One region of the Formosa sejongensis genome, then DNA from elsewhere that is predicted to be linked to it. Evidence: riboswitches for the same ligand, from Rfam matches in the RefSeq annotation. Region 1 holds a riboswitch; each other region holds the start of a gene.
The links. Region 1 has a riboswitch for cobalamin ahead of R6X41_RS15285 (ribonucleotide-diphosphate reductase subunit beta). Riboswitches for the same ligand answer to the same signal wherever they lie in the genome.
Positions count from the first base shown of each region.

Region 1 (8,360 bases):
AAGTGCTTCAGATGCTTTATAAGAACGTTCTTTTATGGTTTTAAAGATTTCACTATTTAAATTAAAAGCCTCTTGACTATTAAAAGATAACGATTTAGATTGTAATAACGAATGCCAACCTAAAACGCCCAAACCTAAAGCTCTATTGTCTTTAGCAAAATTATAAGCACGTTCCATAAATAGGAAGGTCTGACGATCTTCACGACTTTCTGAATCGCGATAGGATTCTAGTTTCTCTAAAAATTCTGAAATTACCGCATCTAAAAAGTAAACCATGGTTTCTACGGCATCCGTATCTTTCCATTGATCGTAGTTAAGCAGATTTATACTTGATAACACGCAAACAAAAGACCAATTTTCGTCTGAAGGCAACATAATTTCTGTACACAAATTACTCGCGTAAATTGGATGGTCTTTATCCTTATACACATCTACAGTACCGTTATTCGCATTATCTGTAAAGAAAATATATGGATAGCCCATTTCGCCTCGACTTTGTAATACTTTAGCCCAAACTGTACGTTTTTCAGCATCGCCATCGATCATGGCTTGCATCCAGGCGTTTGTTACGGTAACACCATGTGTTAATTCTTGGATGGCGTTTCCTTCAGAACCGATTTCTAAGAATTCCATAATATCTTTATGGTCTATTGGTAAGTATGGAGAGAAGCGTCCGCGACGAACAGAACCTTGACTCACTACATCGACCATAGATTCGAAAAGGCGCATAATATGTACTGCTCCAGACGCTGTTCCGTTATTTTTTACTGCTGCACCTCGATGACGTATTTTTCCAAAATATCCAGAAGTACCACCTCCTAGTTTAGACATCATTCCAATTTCGGATTGGGTGAATAGGATATTTCCCATATCGTCGTCTATATGCGAACCGAAACAGCTAATTGGCAAGCCACGTTTTTGTCCGAAGTTAGACCAGATAGGAGAGGCCAAAGAGTAGAACCCTTGGGACATATAGTTGTAAAATTTATCACTAAATCCAGGCATTTTTAAAATCTCCTGAGCACGATCTGCAATGTCTCTTATGCGTTCTTCTGGTGAAACACCTTCGGTAAGATATCCAGATTCTAAAAATTTACGACTGTTTTCGTTTAACCATGTAAACGTTTCTGTTTCTTTATTATTGTGTTCTAAAGTCTGCACTGTTTCTTGATTATAAGTGTTGTTTTTCATTTTTTAAAATAAGTCGTCACTGGTTATGCTTTGTGCTCTTTTACTATAATTAATTGATCGTTTAACAAAGAAATCTCCGTGTTTTGTACCGATAATTTCATCGTCAAACCATTCCGTTTCTTTTAATAAGGGTTGGTCAATTTTAAATATTTTATCTATTCCTATACTTTCTAAGGAGTTGTTAAAACGGTTTTTAATAAACTCGTTAATCACTGCTTTAGGAATAAAATCTAATTCACCTTTTTCGAAAATCCAGTCTATTATTTTGCTTTCCGAAACATAAGCTTCTTCACAAAGTTGTTGAATCATAACCTTGTAAGTATCGTTAAACCATTCAGGATGTTCGTCCTTAATAATATTGATAAGATCGATACCGAAATCACCATGAATTTGTTCTTCTTTAGAAGTAGCTTCTACTACATTCGAAATTCCTTTAAGCATGTTTTTATGCTTATTGAACGCCATAATGATTAAGAACTGAGAGAACAAAGAGACATGTTCTATAAATAGAGAAAATAATAATACAGATTCTGCATACTCTTCATTATTTTCACTTTTAGCATTTTTTAAAGCCGTTTCTAAATATTGAACACGCTTCATAATAGCGGGTTTTTTCTTTAGTTTTTCAAACTCATTATTTAATCCTAAAATCTCTAAAAGGTGAGAATAGGCATCGTGATGTCTAACTTCACTTTCTGCAAATGTAGCACCAACAGATCCTATTTCTGGTTTAGGCATACGGTGATAAATATCGCCCCAAAAGGTTTTTACTGCAACCTCTATTTGCGATATCGCAAGCATGGTATTTTTAATGGCACTTTGCTCTACTGGCGTTAATGCCGATTTAAAATCTTGAATATCACTGGTGAAATTAAATTCTGTATGAATCCAATACGAATGTCTAATAGCAGAAACATATTCGTAAAGCTGCGGATATTCGTAAGGTTTTAAATTGATACGTTTTTCGAAAATGTTACTTTTTCTGCTTTGCGTCTGGTTGTTTCTATAAATAATATAGGCTTTTGCAACATCCAGAAATTCACTAAACATTAGTTTTTGCTCTACAATATCTTGTACTTCTTCTACCGTTGGCACATAACCTTCATCCTCATTTTTACGTTTGAGCAACTCTATATATACCGCTTTTGCAATTAAAGCAGCATCGTCGCGCGTACCGTGTTTAACGGCTAACATGGCTTTTGTAACAGCATCTGTGATTTTCTGAAGATCGAAAGGTTTTGACTTAAAATTCCTTTTAACAATTTGTATTATTTCCATATTTGCTATATAAAGTTGGTTTAATCCCATTACAATTACATTGGGATTTTTTTTAATAAATCTTTAAAAAAAACGCTATCCTTTTAGTCAACGACTACTTTGATCGAATTGTAATTTTTTTTTAAACCATTAGTTATTACTCATGATTAAAACTGTTGTAATAATTTTAGCAAAGCTGATGGAGGTAGATAAAAGTTGCCAATAGTATATAACATAGGCAAGCTCTTAATTCTAGCTTCAATCCCCGAAAGCGTGTTGAATTATTAATTAAAAATGGCAGGTCTTCTGACTTACTCCTTACACCCGGTCTTCCCATTCATTAGAAAAGTGACCACACTAGGGTTTTAGTTTTTTTGAGCATACAGCTGCGGGACAGTTCCAGAATTACACCGGATTCCCTTTTAATGACGAGTCGCTAAACTTGACAACCATTAACAGTTAAAATTGAGTACAAATTTATCTACTATTTGTAAACTTAAAGCATGTTTTTCAATTTTTTTATATTTAATTATTAACAAATTATAAATGATTTTAAACCAAAACCTTATGACTTGCGAACAACTGTAATTGCTACATAAAGAGGATAATACGTTATTTTAAATTTGAATATTTTTGGGTTTTATTAAGAATAGATTTTAAAAAAGCTGTGGAAAAAGATAAGAAGATGGAGGCGTTAGAAGGGGGTATTAATTTTTAGGTCTTTAGATATTTTGAATACTTTAAATATGCCAGAAACAGGTGTTTAATATTCGTTAGAATTTATGATGGTTAACAAATATGGACTTGTTTTAAATCAATAGAGTCTTAAACCTTTGCCTCCTTTTAAAAAACATTTACCGCTGTTTACTTTGTGGAATTACTTGTGGTGAAGGAGCTACTTTATCTATAAAAATTGAATTTTGTTTTTTGGTTGGCCTATCGAAAATTTATCGTAAAATTTGAAGCTGTTTACTTGCTGGTAGGCAGATTTGAGCTCAATTAAAGTTCCTCACTCTGAACTAGTTTCAGAGTCTCACTTTTGAACCTTTGATTTTCATTAATAATGAGATGCTGAAACGAGTTCAGCATGACGTTTAGACAAAAGTTCGTAAGTCTAGATTTTTTTTGGCTTGGTTTATCCAGAGCGAAGTCGAAGGATCTTTTTTATCAATGAAAAAAATGAACATATAATAATATTTAGGACATGATTAGTTTTAAACCTTAAAAAATAAGACTAAAAACAGAACCTTCTCCCTCAACACTTTTTACAATAATCCGTCCTTTGTGGAGTAACATAATTTGTTTACACAGACTTAAACCTATACCGCTACCAGTTGTTTTACTTGTAAAAAAAGGAATAAATATATTTTCTAAAATATCTTTAGGAATCCCTGAACCATTATCATACACTTTAAGTACAATATCTCTATTAGGACTTTGCGATGCTGAAATTTTAATTTCAGGAGCTGTTTGGTCTTTACACGCATCAACAGCATTCAATATTAGGTTTATAAGCACTTGTTCTATTAAATGCGTATCTATATCCAATTCTAATTTTGGGACAGAACTATTGAATTCAATACTTATATTTTTAGCTTTTATAGAGGGTTCCATCAGTAATTGAATGGTGCCAAAAAGCTCTGAAACTTTTACTCTTTGTAAATTTAAATGCGTGACTTTACTCAAACTTCTATACGTTTTTGCGAATTTTAAAAGTCCTTCACTTCTGTTTTTAATTGTTTTTATACCGGAATTTATATCTTCTAAATCTAAATGAGATTCTTTTGGCTGTTCTATGGCCACTTGTAGATTTCGTTGAAGTGTATCTGCTAAAGACGAAATTGGGGTAATGGAATTCATGATTTCATGAGTCATCACACTCAATAATTTTTTCCATGATTCAGATTCATTTTTATTTAAAGTATCATCAATATTTTGAATTACAATCAATTTAAACGCCTCTTCTTTCACCTGAAAAACGGTATCAGAAATCAATATTTTTATACTTTCATTTTGAAGTGCTATAGAAATAGAGTCGGGTTCTCTATGGTAGGTTTCGAAAATGGTATTAAACAATTCTGGTTTTCTATTTTCAACGAAACGCACGTTTTTAAAAGACGGTACATCAAGTGTTTCACTAAACGAATCATTGCTCCAAAGTACATCTCCAGTTTCGAGATTATACGCAATAATACCAATATCTACCATTTCCAAAATCTTCTGAAGGTATACGTATTGTGCTTGATTTTGGGAGTTGATTTCTTTTATTGTTTTATTTATTTCGTTAAAACCTTTATAAAGAAAACGAATATCTTTTGGTCCTCTATCTTCTGGAAACCATCTTGAAAAATCACGATATTTAACGGCTTCAAAAAAATCGTCCATCACAACAAAACGACGTTTTACAAAAGTATAGGTGTTTGCGCAAACATAAAATATTACAATACTTAATCCTACTGATAAGGAAGTGCTATCGATAGATACCGTATACTTTAATCCTAGGAGTAAACCAACGAGAATTAAAATTCTAAAGAAAAGTTTAAATATGTAGACTCTATAATTCATACTTTTCCAATCTTCTATACAGTGCAGCTCTGGTAATACCTAATTCTTTGGCTGATTTTGAAACGTTCCCTTTGTTCTTTTCTAGAACTGTTAAAATGGCATTTTTTTCCAATTCATCTAGATTTAAGCTTTTAGTAGCAACATTAATTGTAGTATTTGAATGTTCAATAGATGAAAATACTAAATCTTCAGGTTTTAAAACATTACCATCGGTCATAATTACTGCACGTTCAAGAACATATTGAAGCTCTCTAACATTCCCTGGAAAGTCATGTTTTTTTAGTTTGGAAATAAAACCGGCATCAAAAGTGAATGGGTTTTTATTGTATTTTTCGACATAAAGCGAAACAAAATAGTGCGCCAATTCTGTGATATCTGTCCCGCGATTTCTTAAAGGCGGCACTGTAATATCGACGGTATTAATTCTATATATTAAATCTTTTCTGAATTTTTTTTCGTCCGCCAATGTTTCAGGCGCAAGGTTAGTCGCACAAATTAACCTGATGTCAAGTGCTATAGGTTCATTAGAGCCTAAAGGCGTTACTTGTCTGTTTTGGAGTACAGTCAATAATCGGACTTGCTGATTGAGACTTATATTTCCAATTTCATCAAGAAAAAGGGTTCCGCCATTTGCAGCTTCAAAACGTCCTTTTCTATCTTCTCGCGCATCTGTAAATGCACCTTTTTTGTAACCAAACAATTCACTTTCAAATAAGGACTCTGTTAGAGCACCAACATCTACTTTTATAAATGGGTTGTTTCTCCTGTTGGAATTATCGTGTAGCGCTCGAGCAATTAAATCTTTACCAGTTCCATTTTCGCCTAGCACAAGAACGTTAGCATCTGTTGGTGCAACTTTTTTTAGCTTTACAAACACATCGTTCATGATGTCGCTGTTCCCAACTATTTCAACGGTATTTGAATTTAATGGACTTGATTTAGTAGTCTTGGCTGTTTTATTATTCAGGATGGTTGTAATAGTATCGACAATCTTTTCATTCTTCCAAGGCTTCATTAAAAAGTCTGCGGCACCTTCTTTAAGTCCTTTTATGGCCAAATCAATATCTGCATAAGCAGTCATTAATATAACCGACGTTTCTGGACGCTGTTTCTGAATTCTATTCAGCCAGAAAATACCTTCATTTCCAGAATTAACGAGCCCATTAAAATTCATGTCTAAAATAATAATGTCGTATGTAGTCCGTTCAATTTGAGATGAAATATTACTTGGATTTTTTTCCGTTACAACCTCTTTAACCAACGGTTTTAAAAGAAGTCTCAACGCTGTAAGTACATCAGCATCATCATCTATAACTAATATTGTCGCGTTTTTTAATATCATGATTACAATATTACAATTTTAAATTCAGCTTCTTAAGTTTCCAAAACCAAAATTAATTATACTCTAAAAAGTGTGCGTTTTCGAACATAAAGTGTATCAAAAGCGGACACTTTTAAAAACGAACGTATAGTTAGTTGTCTGAATTTTAGACACTTAAATTTATGGCATTATCTTCTCTAATGATAACGTGTAATTAATAATTCAAAAATGGACGTTCCAATACAAAAGAAAAAATTCTCAAACCAAAAGCTCGGACTTATTGCCGCCATTATCGCAATTGTGGCCTTAATACTATATGTAATTCTGCAAACTTCGGGTGGTTCTAAATTAAATATAGAAAAAGAACGTATTTCCATAAATATAGTGGCTCAAGATGTGTTTCAAGAAAACATTCCAGTAAATGGGATTGTGCTTCCGATAACTACCATTTATTTGGATGCTTTGGAAGGTGGACGTGTTGAAGAAAAATTTGTTGAGGATGGTGCCATTTTAAAGCAAGGCGAACCTATTTTGAGATTATCGAATACAGACTTAGAGTTGAGTCTTGTTAATCAAGAAACATCCGTTTACAATTTATTGACACAGATGCAGATTTCTCAAAATGCAGCTCGTCAAAACACCATTAATAGACAAAATCAGTTTACAGATGTGGAAAGTGACCTTATTGAAGCGGATCGCGTCTATACTTTAAATAAACGTTTATACGACAAAGGCGTTATTGGGAGAATGGATTATGAGTCTTCAAAAAATAATTACGATTATCAAAAGGAGCGCATGAAATTATCTAAACAGGTGTTGTCTGAAGATACAATCTCTTCACTTCTGGAAGTCAATCAGGCTAAAAATTCCTATGCTAGAACGCAAAGTGCTTTGGAATTAATGCGTAAAAAAGTAGGTGATTTAGTTGTTCGTGCACCTATTGATGGGCAATTAACGTCCTTAGATGCTGAAATAGGACAATCTATAGATAAAGGTATGCGTCTAGGGCAAGTAGATGTGTTGAGTGGTTATAAAGTTAGAGTAGATATAGACGAACATTATATTTCTAGAATATATAACGGGCAAACGGGAACCTTCACATTTAATAATAAGCAATACACCTTAGCTATTAAAAAGGTATTTACGCAAGTAAACAATGGTAGATTTCAAGTAGATATGAAGTTCGAGGGAGATGTTCCTGAAGGGATTCGTCGCGGTCAAAATCTTCAAATACGAGTTGCTTTAAGTGCAGAAAAAGAAGCATTATTAGTTTCTAAAGGTGGCTTTTTTCAAAAAACTGGAGGGAACTGGATTTTTAAAGTGAGTGAAGATGGCAGCACCGCTTATAAAGTAAATATCAAATTAGGAAGTCAAAACACAGAATACTATGAAGTTCTTGAAGGGTTAAATCCTGGAGATAAAGTCATTACTTCTAGCTATGATAGCTACGGAGATACAGAAGAATTAATAATAAAATAAAAGAGTCAATTAAAAAAATACACAAAATGATACAAATAACCGATTTAGAGAAATTTTACAGAACTGAAGAAGTACAAACCATCGCATTAAACAAACTATCCTTTGAGGTTAAAAAAGGCGAATTTGTTGCCATTATGGGGCCTTCAGGATGTGGGAAATCAACACTATTAAATATTATTGGCTTACTAGACGATCCTGATGGTGGAAGTTTCAAATTTAATGGGGAAGAAGTTGCAGGTTATAATGAACGTAAACGCTCTGAACTTCGTAAACACAATGTCGGATTTGTTTTTCAAAGTTTTAACCTCATCGATGAGCTTACTGTTTTTGAAAACGTAGAATTACCATTAATTTATACCGGAGTAAAACCTGCAGAACGTGTAAAACGTGTTGAAGAAGTTTTAGAGAAAATGCAAATTATGCACAGACGTAACCACTTTCCTCAACAATTATCTGGAGGACAACAACAACGTGTAGCTGTTGCTCGTGCCGTAGTTAACAATCCAAAATTAATTCTAGCCGATGAGCCTACAGGAAATCTTGATAG
Region 1 is NZ_JAWQUN010000019.1:43,447-51,806, reverse strand. It holds gene R6X41_RS15290 (ribonucleoside-diphosphate reductase subunit alpha) at 1-1,191, opposite strand, end outside; gene R6X41_RS15285 (ribonucleotide-diphosphate reductase subunit beta) at 1,195-2,469, opposite strand; cobalamin riboswitch at 2,728-2,917, opposite strand; gene R6X41_RS15280 (sensor histidine kinase) at 3,670-5,013, opposite strand; gene R6X41_RS15275 (sigma-54-dependent transcriptional regulator) at 5,003-6,355, opposite strand; gene R6X41_RS15270 (efflux RND transporter periplasmic adaptor subunit) at 6,563-7,813, shown strand; gene R6X41_RS15265 (ABC transporter ATP-binding protein) at 7,840-8,360, shown strand, end outside.

Region 2 (8,360 bases), on a different contig from region 1:
CAGAAAACTTTGTTAGCGACCAAGTAATGGAAGCTGCAGGTTCTGTTTTAACTAATAAATATGCTGAAGGCTATCCTGGTAAGCGCTACTATGGTGGTTGCGAGATTGTCGATGAAGTTGAACAAATCGCCATTGATCGTGCAAAAGCACTTTTTGGAGCTGCTTATGTAAATGTTCAGCCACACTCTGGTAGTCAGGCAAACACGGCTGTTTTTGCAGCATGTTTAAAACCTGGAGATAAAATTTTAGGTTTCGACTTATCTCACGGTGGGCACTTAACACACGGTTCTCCAGTAAACTTTTCAGGTAAATTATATAATCCTTCATTTTACGGTGTAGAAAAAGAAACAGGAGTTTTAAACTACGATAAAATTCAAGAGGTCGCTACAAAAGAGCAACCAAAATTAATTATTGCTGGAGCTTCAGCGTATTCACGTGATATTGATTTTAAACGTTTCCGTGTTATTGCAGATAGTGTTGGTGCAATTTTAATGGCCGATATTTCTCATCCTGCAGGTTTAATTGCAAAAGGTATATTAAACGATCCAATTCCTCATTGTCATGTGGTAACAACGACAACGCATAAAACGTTAAGAGGACCAAGAGGTGGAATGATTATGATGGGTGAAGATTTCGATAATCCTTTTGGTATTACACTTAAAAACGGAAACAAAAGAAAAATGTCTTCTTTATTCGATTCTGCTGTATTCCCAGGAAACCAAGGTGGACCATTAGAGCATATTATCGCTGCTAAAGCGATTGCTTTTGGTGAAGCCCTTACAGATAACTACCTTACTTATATGTTACAAGTTAAGAAAAATGCATCTGCTATGGCCGACGCTTTTGTAGCAAAAGGATATAATATTATTTCTGGAGGTACAGATAATCATATGATGCTTATCGATCTAAGAAATAAAAATGTTTCAGGAAAACAAGCTGAAGAAGCCTTAGTAAAAGCAGATATTACTGTGAATAAAAACATGGTGCCTTTCGATGATAAATCTCCATTTGTAACATCTGGTATCCGTATTGGAGCTGCTGCAATTACAACAAGAGGTTTAAAAGAAAGCGATATGCAAACTATTGTAGATTTAGTCGATGAGGTTATTGTGAACTTAGAAGACGACGCTATTTTAGAAGGTGTTGGAACTAAAGTGAATGCACTTATGGCCGATAGACCATTATTCGTATTCTAATCTGTACACTATAAATATTAAAAAAGGCTGCCAATTGGTAGCCTTTTTAGTTTTAAGTATTTTCAATATTAGAAAAGAGCATCGTAATCGTATTTAATACGATACTACCTTCTATTTATACTGACATAAATAAGACGTTTGCTCAGATACCTTAACTTGAAACGTTTTATTAGCTTCTATCTGGTAAGCTTCTCCTGCTTTAAAGGTTTCCCAAGTGCTAGATTCTGGTAATAATACTGTCATTGAACCTTCTATAACATTCATAGTTTCATGTTTGTTGGTAGCAAATTCGTAGGTTCCTGCTTCCATAACTCCTAAAGTAGATGCTCCGGTTGCCGATTGGTAGGCTAAAGATTTTACATTACCTTCAAAATAGGTGTTGCTTGATATCATAATATTTGGTTTTAATGAATGTTAAAAGTATAACAATGCTTTATAAAGGACAAGTAAGTGGAGATAAACCCTTAAAATTCTATAGGAATAGAAAATGAAAAATCGCCTAAAAATTTCTTTTTAGACGATTTCTCTCGGTTAATGGTACATTTGGGAATGAATTAATCGTTGAAATAGAATCCGTTTGGAGCTATACCAACGGTATAAGATATTAATGGAGTACCCGTTAATGTGTATTCGTAAGTTGTTCCTGCTGAAGCAAAATCACCAGCATCTGCGATGTAAATTGTATCATCCTCTACAGCAAAACCGTACATAGCACCATACTCAGAAGTAGATGTATATTCTAATATCTTAGAAGGTGTTGTACCTGTTATACCTAATTGATATACAGAAGTTGCATCTGTAAAATACAAGATATCGTCTTCAATATTTAATTGTTTTGGAGAAGATAAGTCTAAAGGGATGGTTTCTGTAATTTCTTTTGAAGATGTACTAATCTTAAAAACAGAAGCACCATCAGTATAACTGTTTGTTAAAACATAAAGCACATCATCTTCTTCAACTAAAGAATTAGGAGAATTTCCAGCTCCTAAATCAACAACGGTAGTTTCGCTTGTATTAGGATTTAAAATAGTTACAGCATTTCCATTACCATAATAACCGTTAGCGAAATAAAGCATACCATCTTCTTCAATAACACGTTCAGCATTTTTCATTGGAAAAGTAGATGTTGAATAATCTGATAAATTAATTACAGTTACAAAATCGTCAGTACCATCGTCCCAGCCATTTGAGTTTGTTACATATGCATTACCATTTGCAATAGCACCATATCTAGGCGCAGTAAGATTCGTTGAAATAGTTGCTACATATTCAAGAGTATAACGGTCTACAACAGTTATTTGATTGGAAGAACCTGCTATAATATATGCGTTATAATCATCGAAAAACATACTTTGTAAAGCATCTCCAATTTCAGGAGCAGTAGGATTTACAGTAGCATAAGCATCAGATTCGTTAAGTTCATTTTCTCCAATAAAAGAAATTCCGGAAGTTCCCACATTTCCAAATTGTCCTTCATTTAAAACAAAATATCCATCTTCATAATCTCCTTTTGGTACATCTGGAATATCATCGTCATTATCGGTGCTACATGAGCTAAAAAGTGCCGCACTTGCGAATACAAAAGCTAAAAGTTTGTGTGTCTGTTTCATAGTAAAATAGTTATATATTAATGTTTAAATAAATTGAATAATTTCGTCCTGGCATATATCTGCTGCTAACACTTTTGTAGTTTTCGTTCCAGAGATTATTAACTTTTCCGCCTAAAGTAAAGGTGTCACAAAAGGTGTAATCTATTCCGATATTAGAGATTTGATAGCCGTCTAATTCGTATTTCGGATTATTATCGGTAGTGGTGAATACGCTGCCTACATACATCCACTGGTAAAATGCCGATATGTTTTTAAAATTGTAACCTAAACTCGCCGTCACCTTATTATAAGGTACATATATTAGTTGTTTATTGGTGGCTTGATTTTCCGAAACTGTATAGGCGTAAGTACTATTTAAAGTTATACGATGTGCGTTAAATGTTCTTGCATATTGAAATAGTGCCTCTAAACCGTAAGTAATAACATGGTCGGTATTAACGGGTTGCCAATTCGATCCGTTCGGTAACCACCGAATCATATCTGTAATGTCGTTATAATATGCCGTAACAGTGAGGTTGGTGTTTTTTAACGTCAAATGATTACCAATTTCCGCCTGATACGATGTTTCTGGTTTTAAATCTGGGTTTCCACTGCCTTCCCAATACAGATCGTTGAAGGTTGGAATTCTGAAATTTTTTGAACCATTAATCGTAATAGAGTAGGGTTTAGTAATTTGGAATTCTAACCCCAAACTATATAAAAACGGACTGTTATACTCGCTCGTTATGTCTTGTCTTAGCCCTAATTCGTATAAAAACCAGATGTTAAATTGATGTTTAAATAATAAATTAAAACTACCAATCTCTCTTTTTTCGTCTGCTATGCTAGAGCCTTCACCTTTATTCTGTGTTGCTTCTGCTATAGTATTTATGGTTATATCTTTAGACGGAGCATAAGTAAAATCGTATTTTGCAATGATAGAATTTACATATCCAAACGTATACAAATCAGAATTCACATTTCCGAAATATTTATAATCTTCGGTTAGGTATGCTAATTTTAATTTTGAAGTGATTTTATTATAAAATCCATCCCATTCTATTAAATTTCGAGTGTTAAAATCTTGATATTTTGTAGGTGTTTCATTTGGAAGTATCAATGAAAAATGACGTTCGCCATCAAATGCATAGCTGTAGAATTTCAGAATATTTTTTTCATTTAATCTATAACTCAAGTTCGCATTTAGGCTTGTGTTATAATAGGCGCCGTTTAGGTTGTAATTATCAGAATCAACAAAATCGTAATCGTTATCAGAACTGTTTCTACTCACACCAATATTGGCGCTTAAATCCTTAGCAACAATATTTCCGGTGTAATTAATCTGTATGGTATTATAACTTCCGTAACTACTATTTATGGTATTTTGAAAGCCTTCAGTATAATCGAAATTATTGTTTAAATGAATACTTCCTCCAATAGCACCACTACCATAAATTACACTGCCACCACCACTTCTCACGCTAATCGAATTAAAATCTGAAGTATTTATAGTATTAAAATCTGCTTGACCGTTAAGCTGAGAATTAATGTTTATCCCATTCCAAATCACAGCAGTTTGTTGTGCTGTCGTGCCTCGAAATGAAGGTGAAGACACCATGCCTAAACCGTTTTCTTTAAAATAAATAGGCGTGTTATAGTTTAATAAAGATGTTAATGAAGGCTGATTTATAGTAATAATGCTATCCGATAATACAAAAACAGTTTGTGAATTGCTAAAGGTGCCTAACTGAGAATCGGCTGTAATTAAAACTTCATCTAATTTTTGAATAGAATCCATTTGCGCAACGAGAATCGTTGGAACACATATAAAAAAGAATAAGGATACTATTAGTTTTATTTTCATATATCTTAAGACCTTTTGCCCGAAAGTCAATTATTTATGCTGAATTTGGCAGGTCTCCTGACTCTCGTCTTGTTATTCACCTTCCCGATTTTAAAAATAATCAGTGGTATATTGAAGTTTTAATAACAAGCATTTTGCAAAGCAAAACTAAGATTACAGTTGCGGGAACAGTTTGAGATTTTAACTCAATTCCCATTTAATCCATCATTTTAAATGATATGAACCAAAATTCGCTGCAAAAATAAGGTTTTTATTATGATTGGAATATAAAACCTAGTTTTTTTGTAGAGTAAGTTGTATTTCTATTAAGAAATTCTATCAAAAATCTAACATTTTTATTTCGTCTGAAAATTATATGCTTACATTTGAACTGTTTTAAATGTTAAAATTTGTATTATATTTCAGAATTTTGACACCCATTATAAACTCATTTTAAATAGCTATTAAATGAAGTCTTTTCAGTTAAAATCTTTAGTATTAATACTTCTAGTAATCGCTTTTAGTTGTAAAAACGAATCTAAAGGTGTTAAAGAAATTCAGGAACAAAGTGTCGAATTGCCTTTAAAACATGCTAAAGGATTTTCGGTTATATCTTACAAAAATTATAAAGTTTTAGAAATTTATAGTCCGTGGCCAAAAGCCGATAAGACGTTTAAATTTGCTTTAGTCGATAAAGACAAAAAAGACAGTATTTCTCTAGATTCAGATGACTTTGATGCTATTATCCCAATTCCAGTTGAAAGCATTGTAGTAACATCTACAACGCATTTACCAGGCTTAGAATTATTAGGTGAGGAGCAAAAGTTGGTTGGTTTTCCTGGCACCCAATATGTGTCTTCAGAAAAAATAAGAACACGAATTGATAATGAAAAGATTCGTGAACTTGGAAAAAATGAAGGCATAAATACAGAAGTGTTACTAGAACTACATCCTGATGCTGTAATAGCTTTTGGTGTCGATGGCAATAACAGTTCTTTGGAAATGGTTAAAAAAGCAAATATTCCAGTGATTTATAATGGAGACTGGGTTGAAGAATCTCCGTTAGCAAAGGCAGAATGGATTAAATTATTTGGTGTGCTTTTTAATAAAGAAGATCAAGCAGAAACTGTTTATAATGGTATTGAAACTGAATATTTAAAAGCCAAAACTTTGGCTGAAAATGTAGAAATTAAACCTAGTGTTTTTAGTGGGGCAATGTATAAAGATGTTTGGTATATGCCAAATGGAACAAGTTCTGAAGCACAACTTTTAAAAGATGCAAACGCTAATTATCTTTGGAAAAACACCCAAGGTTCTGGAAGTTTAGCTTTAAATTTCGAAACGGTTTTTAATAAAGCTAAAGCGGCTAATATTTGGATTAACCCTTCAATTTATGTGAGTTTAAAAGATTTGGAAAAAGCCAATATTCATTACACAAAATTTAATGCCTTTACACAGCAAAACGTCTATACAATGGCAAACACTAAAGGGGAAACCGGAGGGGTTTTGTATTTCGAACTAGGGCAAGCAAGACCTGATTTAGTTCTTAAAGATTTGATTAAAATTTGTCATCCAGAATTACTTCAAGACTATGAATTATTCTTTTTTAAAAAGCTACATTAATTGCAAAATCAACAGTCATATAAGTCCGCTTTTATAATACTCATTGTAGTGTTGCTATGTTGTTTTTTTATCAACATTAGTTTGGGGTCGGTGTCTATTCCGCTTCATGGTGTTTTCGAAAGTATTTTCGGAAATCCGGACAATGAGTCTTGGAGTTATATCATTCAGAATTATAGATTACCAAAAGCGATTACTGCTATATTAGTCGGTTCTGGTTTGGGTATTTCTGGACTTTTAATGCAAACACTTTTTCGAAATCCGTTAGCAGGACCTTTTGTGTTGGGAATTAGCTCTGGCGCTAGTTTAGGAGTCGCATTGGTTATTTTAGGATCAGGGCTTTTTGGCGGAGCATTTGCAATATTACTTACTTCTAAATGGAGTGTGGTTATCGCCGCGAGTTTAGGAAGTTTTTTAGTGCTTCTAGCAGTTTTAATTGTATCGTCCAGAGTGCGAGATACTATGGCTATTTTAATTATCGGACTTATGTTTGCAAGTATAACAGGTGCTATTGTTGGTGTGTTATCTTACTTTAGCTCGGCCGAACAATTACAACGTTATGTGTTCTGGGGTTTTGGTAGTTTAGGAAATTTATCTTGGCAAGAATTAGCAATTTTTGGTGTGATATATAGTATTGGATTGTTGTTAAGTTTAGCCTCAATAAAAGCATTAAACACATTGTTATTAGGCGATAATTATGCAAAAAGTTTAGGATTGAATATAAAACAAAGCCGCTTATTTATTATAGTTGCAACAAGTTTATTGGCAGGAACAATAACCGCGTTTGCAGGTCCAATAGCATTTATTGGGTTGGCAATTCCACATTTAACTCGTTTGGTTTTTAATACCTCTAATCATAAAATATTATTACCTGCAGTGGTGTTATTTGGTGGTATTATTATGCTGATTTGCGATACCATTGCTCAAATCCCGAATAGTGATTATACCTTACCTATTAATGCGATTACCTCTTTAGTAGGTGCTCCAATAGTAATTTGGTTGTTGGTTAGAAAACGAAATTTGATGTTTTAAGATGAAGGAAATTAATAAACATATCATTTTAAGAACCGAAGATTTAACTATTGGTTACCGTTCTAAAAAGGACGAACATGTGATCTCGAAGCATATAAATATTTCTCTGGGAAAAGGTGAACTTATAGGTTTAGTTGGTGGAAACGGAATTGGTAAATCGACAATGTTACGAACGCTAACAAATACACAAGACGCATTAAGCGGAAAGGTTTTTATTAATAATAAAGATGTTACAACTTTTGATGCTTTAGAATTGGCTCAAGTATTAAGTATTGTATTTACCGAAAAATTAACTTCGAAAAACTTATCGGTGTTTGAATTGGTAGCATTAGGCAGGCAACCTTATACGAATTGGATCGGAACCTTATCTGATTCAGATTTAGAGAAAGTAAACCATGCGTTGAAATTAACCAATATCGAAACTTTAAAATATAAAAAGTGTTTTGAATTGAGCGACGGACAGCTTCAAAAAGTGATGATTTCTCGTGCGTTAGCTCAAGATACCGATTTAATTATTTTAGACGAGCCAACGACACATTTAGACATGTATCATAAGGCATATACGTTAAAACTGCTTCAAAAACTTGCTAAAGAAACAGGTAAAACCATTTTGTTTTCGTCTCACGAAATAGACTTGGCTATTCAACTTTGTGATAAAATGATAGTGATGACACCGGCGAATGTTGTTTCAGATTCGCCTTGTAACCTAATTCAGCAAGGTGTGTTTAGTACTTTATTTCCTGCAGATTTAATTCAGTTTGATTCAGAAACTGGAAGTTTTCGTGTGAATAAATAAAATAGGTTCTTTAAATTTTGTAAATTTAAGATGTTTATTTATAGCTCTTTACTACCTTTTTTAATTGAATTTTCATGTTATGGTTTAATTTTTATTAAACAAGATGGTTATGAAAACAACATTAAATCTTCTGATTTTTTCAATATTTACGTGTGCTATTTTTTATTTCTTTTATAGTTTTGGGGATGATAAATTTGATTATTCTAAAAAAATAGGTGCAAATGCCATTGGCTGTACGTCTACTAATTTCTTATTATCAGATGTTGATTCTACAAAACAGATTG
Region 2 is NZ_JAWQUN010000014.1:63,754-72,113, forward strand. It holds gene glyA (serine hydroxymethyltransferase) at 1-1,196, shown strand, start outside; gene ppnP (pyrimidine/purine nucleoside phosphorylase) at 1,308-1,589, opposite strand; gene R6X41_RS13390 (NHL repeat-containing protein) at 1,751-2,806, opposite strand; gene R6X41_RS13395 (TonB-dependent receptor plug domain-containing protein) at 2,817-4,649, opposite strand; cobalamin riboswitch at 4,680-4,892, opposite strand; gene R6X41_RS13400 (ABC transporter substrate-binding protein) at 5,097-6,251, shown strand; gene R6X41_RS13405 (FecCD family ABC transporter permease) at 6,252-7,280, shown strand; gene R6X41_RS13410 (ABC transporter ATP-binding protein) at 7,282-8,076, shown strand; gene R6X41_RS13415 (tetratricopeptide repeat protein) at 8,186-8,360, shown strand, end outside.
Region 2: linked by a shared signal. The riboswitch ahead of R6X41_RS13395 (TonB-dependent receptor plug domain-containing protein) and the one ahead of R6X41_RS15285 (ribonucleotide-diphosphate reductase subunit beta) in region 1 are both predicted to bind cobalamin.

Region 3 (8,360 bases), on a different contig from region 1:
AATATCATCATCGACAGAAAATGTGTCGTCTGTTCGACAGGAGTAAACTGATAAAACAGTTACAAAAAGGAGTAGAAACTTTTTCATAGGATTTTATATAAATTTTAAAGTGTATAATTAAGTGTAAGGCGATACGAACGTCCCGGCATTGGAAAATTCTTAATCACATCGTATTGTTGATTTAAAACATTGTTGACCTCTACCCCAACTTGCATGGGATTTTCAAAAAATGGAAATGTATAATTCACCGATAAATCATGCGTGTACCACGGCTGCACATAATTAGATTCTATATTTGCTTTTTGACTGTAACGGCTTCCCGTATAGATAAAACTGTAGTTAAGCTGAAAGGCTTTGAAACCCGCCATTACAGTTGCGCTCCCACTGTTTAATGGGATATACGGAATTTGATCGCCATAACTATTGCTTCCTGGAGTGACATCTATGGATTTTTGATACGTATAATTAACCATTCCCGTAACATCCAAATCAGCAGTGAATTTTAGGGATGATTTTAAGCCAACCTCAACACCTGTCGTTTCCACTTTTCCTAAATTGAGCATCATCCATCGGAATAAATTTGCTCCGGGAACAGCTACAATTTTGTCGGTAATCCATACTTTATAAACATCGGCTTGGACTTCAAAAAATGCCGACGGATTCGCATGCTGATACGAAAACCCAAAGTCAATTTGTTCGGAATCTTCAGGTCTTAAGAAGGTGTTTCCAACAAAGGTGTAATACAAATCGTTAAAAGTTGGCATCCTGAAAATATTTTTATAAAACGCACGTAATCTTAAATCTGAATTTTGAAAAGGTTGTACATTAAGTAATACTGAAGGTGAAAACTTCTGAAAATCGTCTGCAGAATCATAAGCCTGTACTGTTTCATAAACGGTAGTACTTAGTACACTTAGTTGAAGGTTTACACGTTTAAAAAAGAAATTGCTCGCCAAAGCATTCAACAAGGTAAATCGCTTGGGATATGCAAAACGATACAGGTTGGCATCGAGTGTGCTTTCCTCAAAATCTGAAGCTAGAGATACGTCCCAAAAAGGCTTTAGTTTAACAGTATTTACTATGGAAGTATAATATTTTTTCTGATTGTATCTATTGTCTAAAATCCCATCTAGAGACACAATTTCAGGATCGACATATCGGGTGTAGACATCTTCATATTTTCCACGAATCACAAAGAAATAAGAATCGCTCACTTCATATCTAAATTCCCCTTGAACAAAACTATTCTGATCCCATAAGCGTTGCGGACGTTCAAAGCGATTCGCTACAATTGCACCAGGCAATCCGCGTTCGGAATCGAAAAAATAGTATTTTATTTGCCAGCTACTTTTTTCTGAAGGATTCCCATAAAGTGCCGCTTCCAAACGATACGATTTTATATCGGCATTATTTCGAACAGCAATCGTATCGTAACTTCCGTTGGTGTATCTAAATTCATATTCCCCATCGGCAGACACCAATTCCGAACTTATTCGTGCGGCTAGTTTATCACTTAATCTATAATCGAATGACAACGAAGGGTTAACCAATCCGAAAGACCCCGTTTTAAAAGTTAAATCAGCTGCATATTTTTTCTCATTTTCAAAATCCGGAAGCTTAGATTTTAAATAAATACTATTTGCAGAAGCATAGCCATTTGCAGACTGGTCTAAATCGGTACGCTGTCCTTGGTAAAGGCTCACTTCTTCCATATTACTTAAGGAATATTTCCCTAAATCGACTTGACCATTTTGAGCATTTCCCAAGCGTACACCATCGTAAAACACTCCTGTATGCTGCGATCCCATACTACGAATGTTCACTGTTTTTAATCCGCCAATTCCACCGTAATCCTTAAGCTGAACACCGCTAAAATACCGAATCGCATCGGCTACATTTAAACTATTTAATCGGGTTAGTGTCGCTCCATCAAGAGTCTGTACAGGCGCCGGAGACACATGTTTTTTATGTTGTGAATTGTTGTATTTTAAAACAACCTCTTTTAATGTTGTGGTAGTAGAAATCGTATCCTGTTCCTGTGCAAATACCGACACCGAACAGCAACATGCTAAACACCCAATTAAAATAGAATTATAAAAATATTTTAAAAACCTCACCTCATTTAATTTAGCGCCAACGAGGTAGACTAACCACGACAAAACATGGCTACTCCTATAGAGAAGAATAATAAGATTCTAATCCCAGCTTTTATCCCCGAAAGCTATTTGAATTACTAAAAAATGGCAGGTCTTCTGACTTACTCCTTCCACCCGGCCTTCCCTTTCTATTGAAAAGTGACACTAAATTAGGCTTCAGTTATGAGCTTACAGCTGCGGGACAGTCTCGGATTTACACCGAATTCCCTTTTAATGTTTGCGTTAAAAAAAACACAACAACCATTTTCCCTTTATACTTTAAAAAAAACAAATTTAATCAAATAATTAAGGAACAAACAATCAAAATTTGACGCTCATATTATTAAAATTATTTGTAAACTAATTTTATCTCACTTATTTAAGATGAAATATTTCCTTTAATAAGGACGACAAAAGTAAAAGCTCAAAAATTGATAAATTATGATATTTATCATACGATATCAATTTGCTTCTAATTTGTAATTATTCTGAAGTTAAGATCTTCCTTCAGGTTTGAATGATATAGAAATTATTGTAATTCTATTACACCTCATTTGCACCCTAAAAGTAAGAATTCAGAGTTAAATAAGAATTAACAGACATCTCGATAGAACAAATCAATTCAATATCTTTTAAGCACTAAATTATACCAAGCTCCCATTTGAGGTAAAAAAATATTCTTATAAAAATATAAAAATTGTCATTTTGAAAACTTTGATATCTATTCCCCTTTTAATACAGACTCACTGGAATCATTTTTCTCGTTGCAGAAAGAATATGTACTTCTAAAATAGCCATGTTTCATAATACTATTCTTATTCAGCAATTTATACGATGCATCTCCGAGATCCAATTGTGACTAGTTCTACTAGGTTTAGTCAATATAAATTTCATGGTATACAACTTGAAAACGAAATAAAATAAGTTGTTAAATATCCTATGGCACCTTGAAAACGATAAAATCATTTCAGTTTTAATCTTAATATAAAGAACTAAAAGATCACAATAGTCAATCAAGGATTTAATGCAAATCTCAACTTTTCATATCTTACCCCAGGAACGACTACAAAGTTTCGTCCGTTTATTAATCTAAATAAATTATTTTTAAAATCGTAAATTGAATATTTAAATTTATCATGTACAGAGGTTACAAAAAACACCCATTATGAAAAACATATTATGTTACCTATTCCTCGGATTCCTTATTATGGGATGTGCAAAAAAATCTGCAATTAACGATCCCATACCTAAACATGACAATTTTACTATCGATTCTAAAATTCTAGAAGAAACACGAGTAATTAATGTTTGGACTCCTCCAAATTACAGCACTAAAAATGACACCTTTCCTGTGTTATACATGCCCGACGGAGGTATAAAAGAAGACTTTCCACATATTGCAAATACACTTGAAAAACTTATAGAAAGCAGTAGCATTCCACCTTTTATTCTTGTTGGTATTGAAAACACAGAAAGAGGTCGAGATTTATCCGGTCCTTCTCAAGAAGAAGCCGATGCAGAATATTGTCCGCTTACAGATGGAGCCAAAAACTTTAGAGCCTTTATTACAGATGAATTAATGCCTCAGATAAATAAAAATTATCGCGTATCTAATCAAAAAGGAATCATTGGAGAATCTCTAGCAGGATTATTTGTTATGGAAACCTTTTTTATAGCTCCGGAAACATTCAATTTTTATATCGCCATGGATCCCTCATTATGGTGGAACAACCATTATTTAGAACAACAATCTGCAATCTATTTGGATGTTTTTCCAGAAGCTCAGACTAAACTTTGGTTTGCAGGTTCTACTGCCGAAGATATTTCTGTTCACACAAATAACTTAGCTAAAACGCTCGTACAACATGCTCCAGATAATTTGACTTGGACCTATTCTGAAGAAGAAAATGAACAGCATAATACCATCTTCCGAGCGACAAAAGAAAAGGCTTTGATATGGGCTTTAAAAGATACTGATGAAAATTAAGAAAGCTATCTAATCAGACATGGCAGAAAGCTGCTTAATTGCAAAGTTTTGTTCCACTTATAATTACTACATTCGTTGTCTATCTAAAGAAAACGCTGAATGAGAGCATATTTCCGACTTCAATTTAAAATGTTTAATAGAAATATGATTGCGTTCGGTTTGCCGCTTTTAATTGGATATACACTTATACCGCTTCTATTTGTTTTGTTCTCTAATTATCTATTCTCAATCATTGAATTTGAAACTCCTATTTATTGCTTAATTGCATTGGGTTTCGTCTCAAAACTGAGCGACCCGAAACGTAACGATTTTCTAAAATCTATTTATAACAAAACCAACTATTTAAAACTAAGGAGTATAGAAAACCTTATCTATGCACTACCATTCACACTATTTTTAATCTATAAAACCCAATTTTTAACAGCAATACTTTTAAACTTATTGGGAATTAGTATTATACTCTTTAATTTTAATACGCATATTAATATGACCATCCCTACGCCTTTTGGGAAAAAACCATTTGAGTTTGTTGTTGGATTTAGAAAGACCTTTTTTATCTTTCCAATCTCTTATTTTTTAACATACATATCAATTACAGTTGGTAATTTTAATCTGGGCGTATTTGCTATGATCCTGATTGCCTTAATTTGTTTGTCATACTATTCTAAAATAGAACACGAGTATTTTGTGTGGAACTTCAACGTATCTGCTAAAGATTTTTTATTTGAAAAAACAAAAACCTGTTTAACGTATTTTACTATTTTATGCCTGCCTATTCTAATTGCTTTATGTATTTGTTTTGTTCATGAAATCTCTATATTACTTGTGTTTTTTCTTTTATGTCATGCTTATCTTATCACCTTGATTTTTGCTAAATATTCAAGTTTCCCTAAGGAGATGAACATATCTCAAGGCATTTTAATAGCTATCAGCATAATGTTTCCTCCTATGTTATTTGTTATAATTCCGCTCTTTTATTCGCAATCCATAAAAAAATTAAACACCGTTTTAAAATGATTATAATTAAAAATTTATCGAAGTCTTATGGAAAAAACCAAGTGCTTAATAACATTAATTTAGACATAAAAAAAGGGAATGTATACGGTATTGTTGGAGAAAATGGCGCAGGAAAAACCACCTTGTTTCGATGCCTTGCAGGACTAGAATCCTTCGAAGGTAAAATCGCATCACATCTTAATCCGTTAAAAAATCACCTAGGACTGTTACTTACAGAACCGTTTTTTTTCTCAAAAATTACAGGAAAAGAATATATTCAACTTTTAGCGAATTCTAGACAAATTACACTGACAAATATCGAAGAACGAAATATATTTGATTTACCGCTAAATCAGTACGCTTCCACCTACTCTACTGGCATGAAAAAGAAATTGGCATTAACAGCTATACTTTTACAAGACAATGCTGTATTTATTCTAGACGAACCCTTTAACGGCGTAGATATTCAAAGTAATTTAATGATTACTGAAATTATAAAAAAGCTTAAAAATTTAGATAAAACGATAATTATTTCATCTCATATCTTTTCGACTTTAGCAGATACATGTGATGAAATATTCCTAATGAAAGATGGTGAAATCATTAAAAAAGTAAAGCAAATAGATTTTGATAATCTTGAATCAGAAATGAAAGCATTTACTATTGGAAACCGCATAGACAAACTCGAATTAAAATAAAAAACCGTGACATTAAAATGTTATAATGGATAATTTCAACACTTCAGATTAAGTCATAAATTGTATTTTAGTGGTTTCTAATTTTATAAAATCAGTAAAATGAATCCATCTATAGTAACTGTTGAATGGCTAAATAGCCACCTGAGCACTGAAAATTTAGTCATTTTAGACTGTACCCTAAAAAATCAACTTCTTAAACAACCTGTAGAAATTCAGGATATTCAAATTCCAAACGCTCGATTTTTCGACCTAAAGTTTAAATTCAGTGATTTAACAAATGCATTCCCTACGGCTTATCCTGAAAAAGCGCAATTTGAAAAAGAAGCGCAAAATCTGGGAATTAATAATGATAGTATTATAGTGGTCTACGATGCTAATGGCATTTATTCTAGTCCGAGAGTTTGGTGGTTATTTAAATCTATGGGACATAAAGCCGTTTATGTTTTGGACGGTGGCTTACCTGAATGGATAAAAAAAGATTTCCCTTCCGAAAAAAAATCAACAAAAGACTATTTAAAAGGAGACTTTCAAGCCAAATTGGATCCTGTTATGGTTAGAAAATTCGATGCTATTTTCAATAATTTATCTTCTAAAAAAGAACTCATTATAGATGTGCGTTCAGAGGACCGATTTAATGGTTTATCTGAAGAACCTCGTGAAGGACTTAGAAGTGGAAATATTGAAAACTCTATTAATTTACCATATACAAAAGTTCTAAAGGACGGAAAATTTGAAACTGAAGAAAACATAAAACAACTATTCAATTTCTTAGAAGAAGAGCATAGAAATGTTGTGTTTAGTTGTGGTTCTGGAATTACAGCTTGTGTGGTGTATTTAGCAACAGAAGGGATATTAAAAAACGCTAAAGCCGTTTATGATGGATCTTGGACCGAATGGGGAGAAAAGGTGAAATCTTAAAGATTTATATTAATTACTCACCTTTAATATAACAAAAAGGTAAGCTTTGGAGACTATAAAATTTCTTGATTACAACTTCTCTTTAAAGGCATTAAAAACCAAAAACATTCCACAACAAGACATGAAACACATCTTTTTAATTTTAATATTTACCACATTTTTATTGTCTTGTAAACAACAAAACAAGGTCACTACAAATAAGAAACAAGATATTTCGGCATTACAGGACTCCTTAGCTAAACACCTAAATTCGGTCTATAAACAAGATGCTATAATGGGATTTTCGGTAGCTGTGGTAAATGAAAACGGATTGATTTACGATAATGGATTTGGATTTACAGATATTGAGAAAAAGCATCCTTATACGTCTTCTAGTATTCAAAACATTGCTTCCATTTCTAAAACATTAATTGGGATAGCGTTACTGCAGGCGCAAGAATTAGGAGCTTTAAATATTAATGATCCGATTAACGATTACTTACCTTTTAAAATTGTAAATCCTAATTATCCAGAAATTCCTATTTTAATCAAACACCTGGCATATCATACCTCATCTATTACAGATCTTGATGAAATCTATTCAAAATCGTATGTTTTAGATAAATCTGAACACGAAGAAGATGAAGGTGTATTCGAATATTTTAATCAGCCAAACACTAAAATCTCACCTTTAGCCTTTTTTCAGAATAGCTTATCGGAAGATGGGATTTGGTACACTGAAGATACTTTTTTAAAATCTAAACCCGGAGAAGCTAGGGAATATTCGAATATCGCCGCGGCACTTTGTGCACAAGTGATTGCAAATGCTACCGGAAAAGATTATCAATCATTTACCATAGACAATATTTTAAAGCCCTTAAAAATGACTAATTCTGGTTGGTCTAACGCGGATATTGACAGTACAAAACGTTCTGAATTATTTGTAACTAAAACGATGACTGTAGCAGGTTATTCTCTTATTACCTTTGCAGATGGCGGATTTATTACCTCTAGTAAAGACTTAGGTTTACTCTTATCAGAATTCATTAAAGGCTATAAAGGTAAAGGCACATTGTTAACTGCCCAGAGTTATAAAACGCTGTTTGAGATTAAACAATTTAACAATCCTGATCAAGATAAAATAGTTGGTGTTTTTATGGAATTTAGAGATGGATTTTTTGGTATTAAAGAAAATTTAGTGGGTCATAATGGATCTGATCCAGGCGTAATGACAGCTATGTATTTCAATCCTAAAACAGACCTAGGAAAACTTGTCCTAACAAATACAGATACCGATTTTAATGATGCTGTATGGCCCGAAATAGAATCCATTTGGATGGCTTTATCAGAATTTGAAACCAAATTAAGCACCCAGAAGCTCTCACTTCAAAATGATTAAATCATAACAGCACTTCACCTATTTCCGTAGTCCTAGACATTAATAGCACTCATATCCTTAATCTACCCAATGCCTACTATTAAACGAATCACTAAAATAGTATTAATCATATTAGGCGTATTAACCCTTGTATCACTTTTCATGGGAGATTTAATAATCCTATTTGCCGTTCTTTTTGGTATCTTATTTTTATATTATTTAATAGTGTATTTCACGACAAATAAACTCTCCAAGAAAGAACACAAAGC
Region 3 is NZ_JAWQUN010000015.1:86,367-94,726, forward strand. It holds gene R6X41_RS13940 (YncE family protein) at 1-87, opposite strand, end outside; gene R6X41_RS13945 (TonB-dependent receptor plug domain-containing protein) at 105-2,117, opposite strand; cobalamin riboswitch at 2,226-2,416, opposite strand; gene R6X41_RS13950 (alpha/beta hydrolase) at 3,301-4,122, shown strand; gene R6X41_RS13955 (ABC transporter permease) at 4,222-5,139, shown strand; gene R6X41_RS13960 (ABC transporter ATP-binding protein) at 5,136-5,816, shown strand; gene R6X41_RS13965 (sulfurtransferase) at 5,916-6,734, shown strand; gene R6X41_RS13970 (serine hydrolase domain-containing protein) at 6,781-8,112, shown strand.
Region 3: linked by a shared signal. The riboswitch ahead of R6X41_RS13945 (TonB-dependent receptor plug domain-containing protein) and the one ahead of R6X41_RS15285 (ribonucleotide-diphosphate reductase subunit beta) in region 1 are both predicted to bind cobalamin.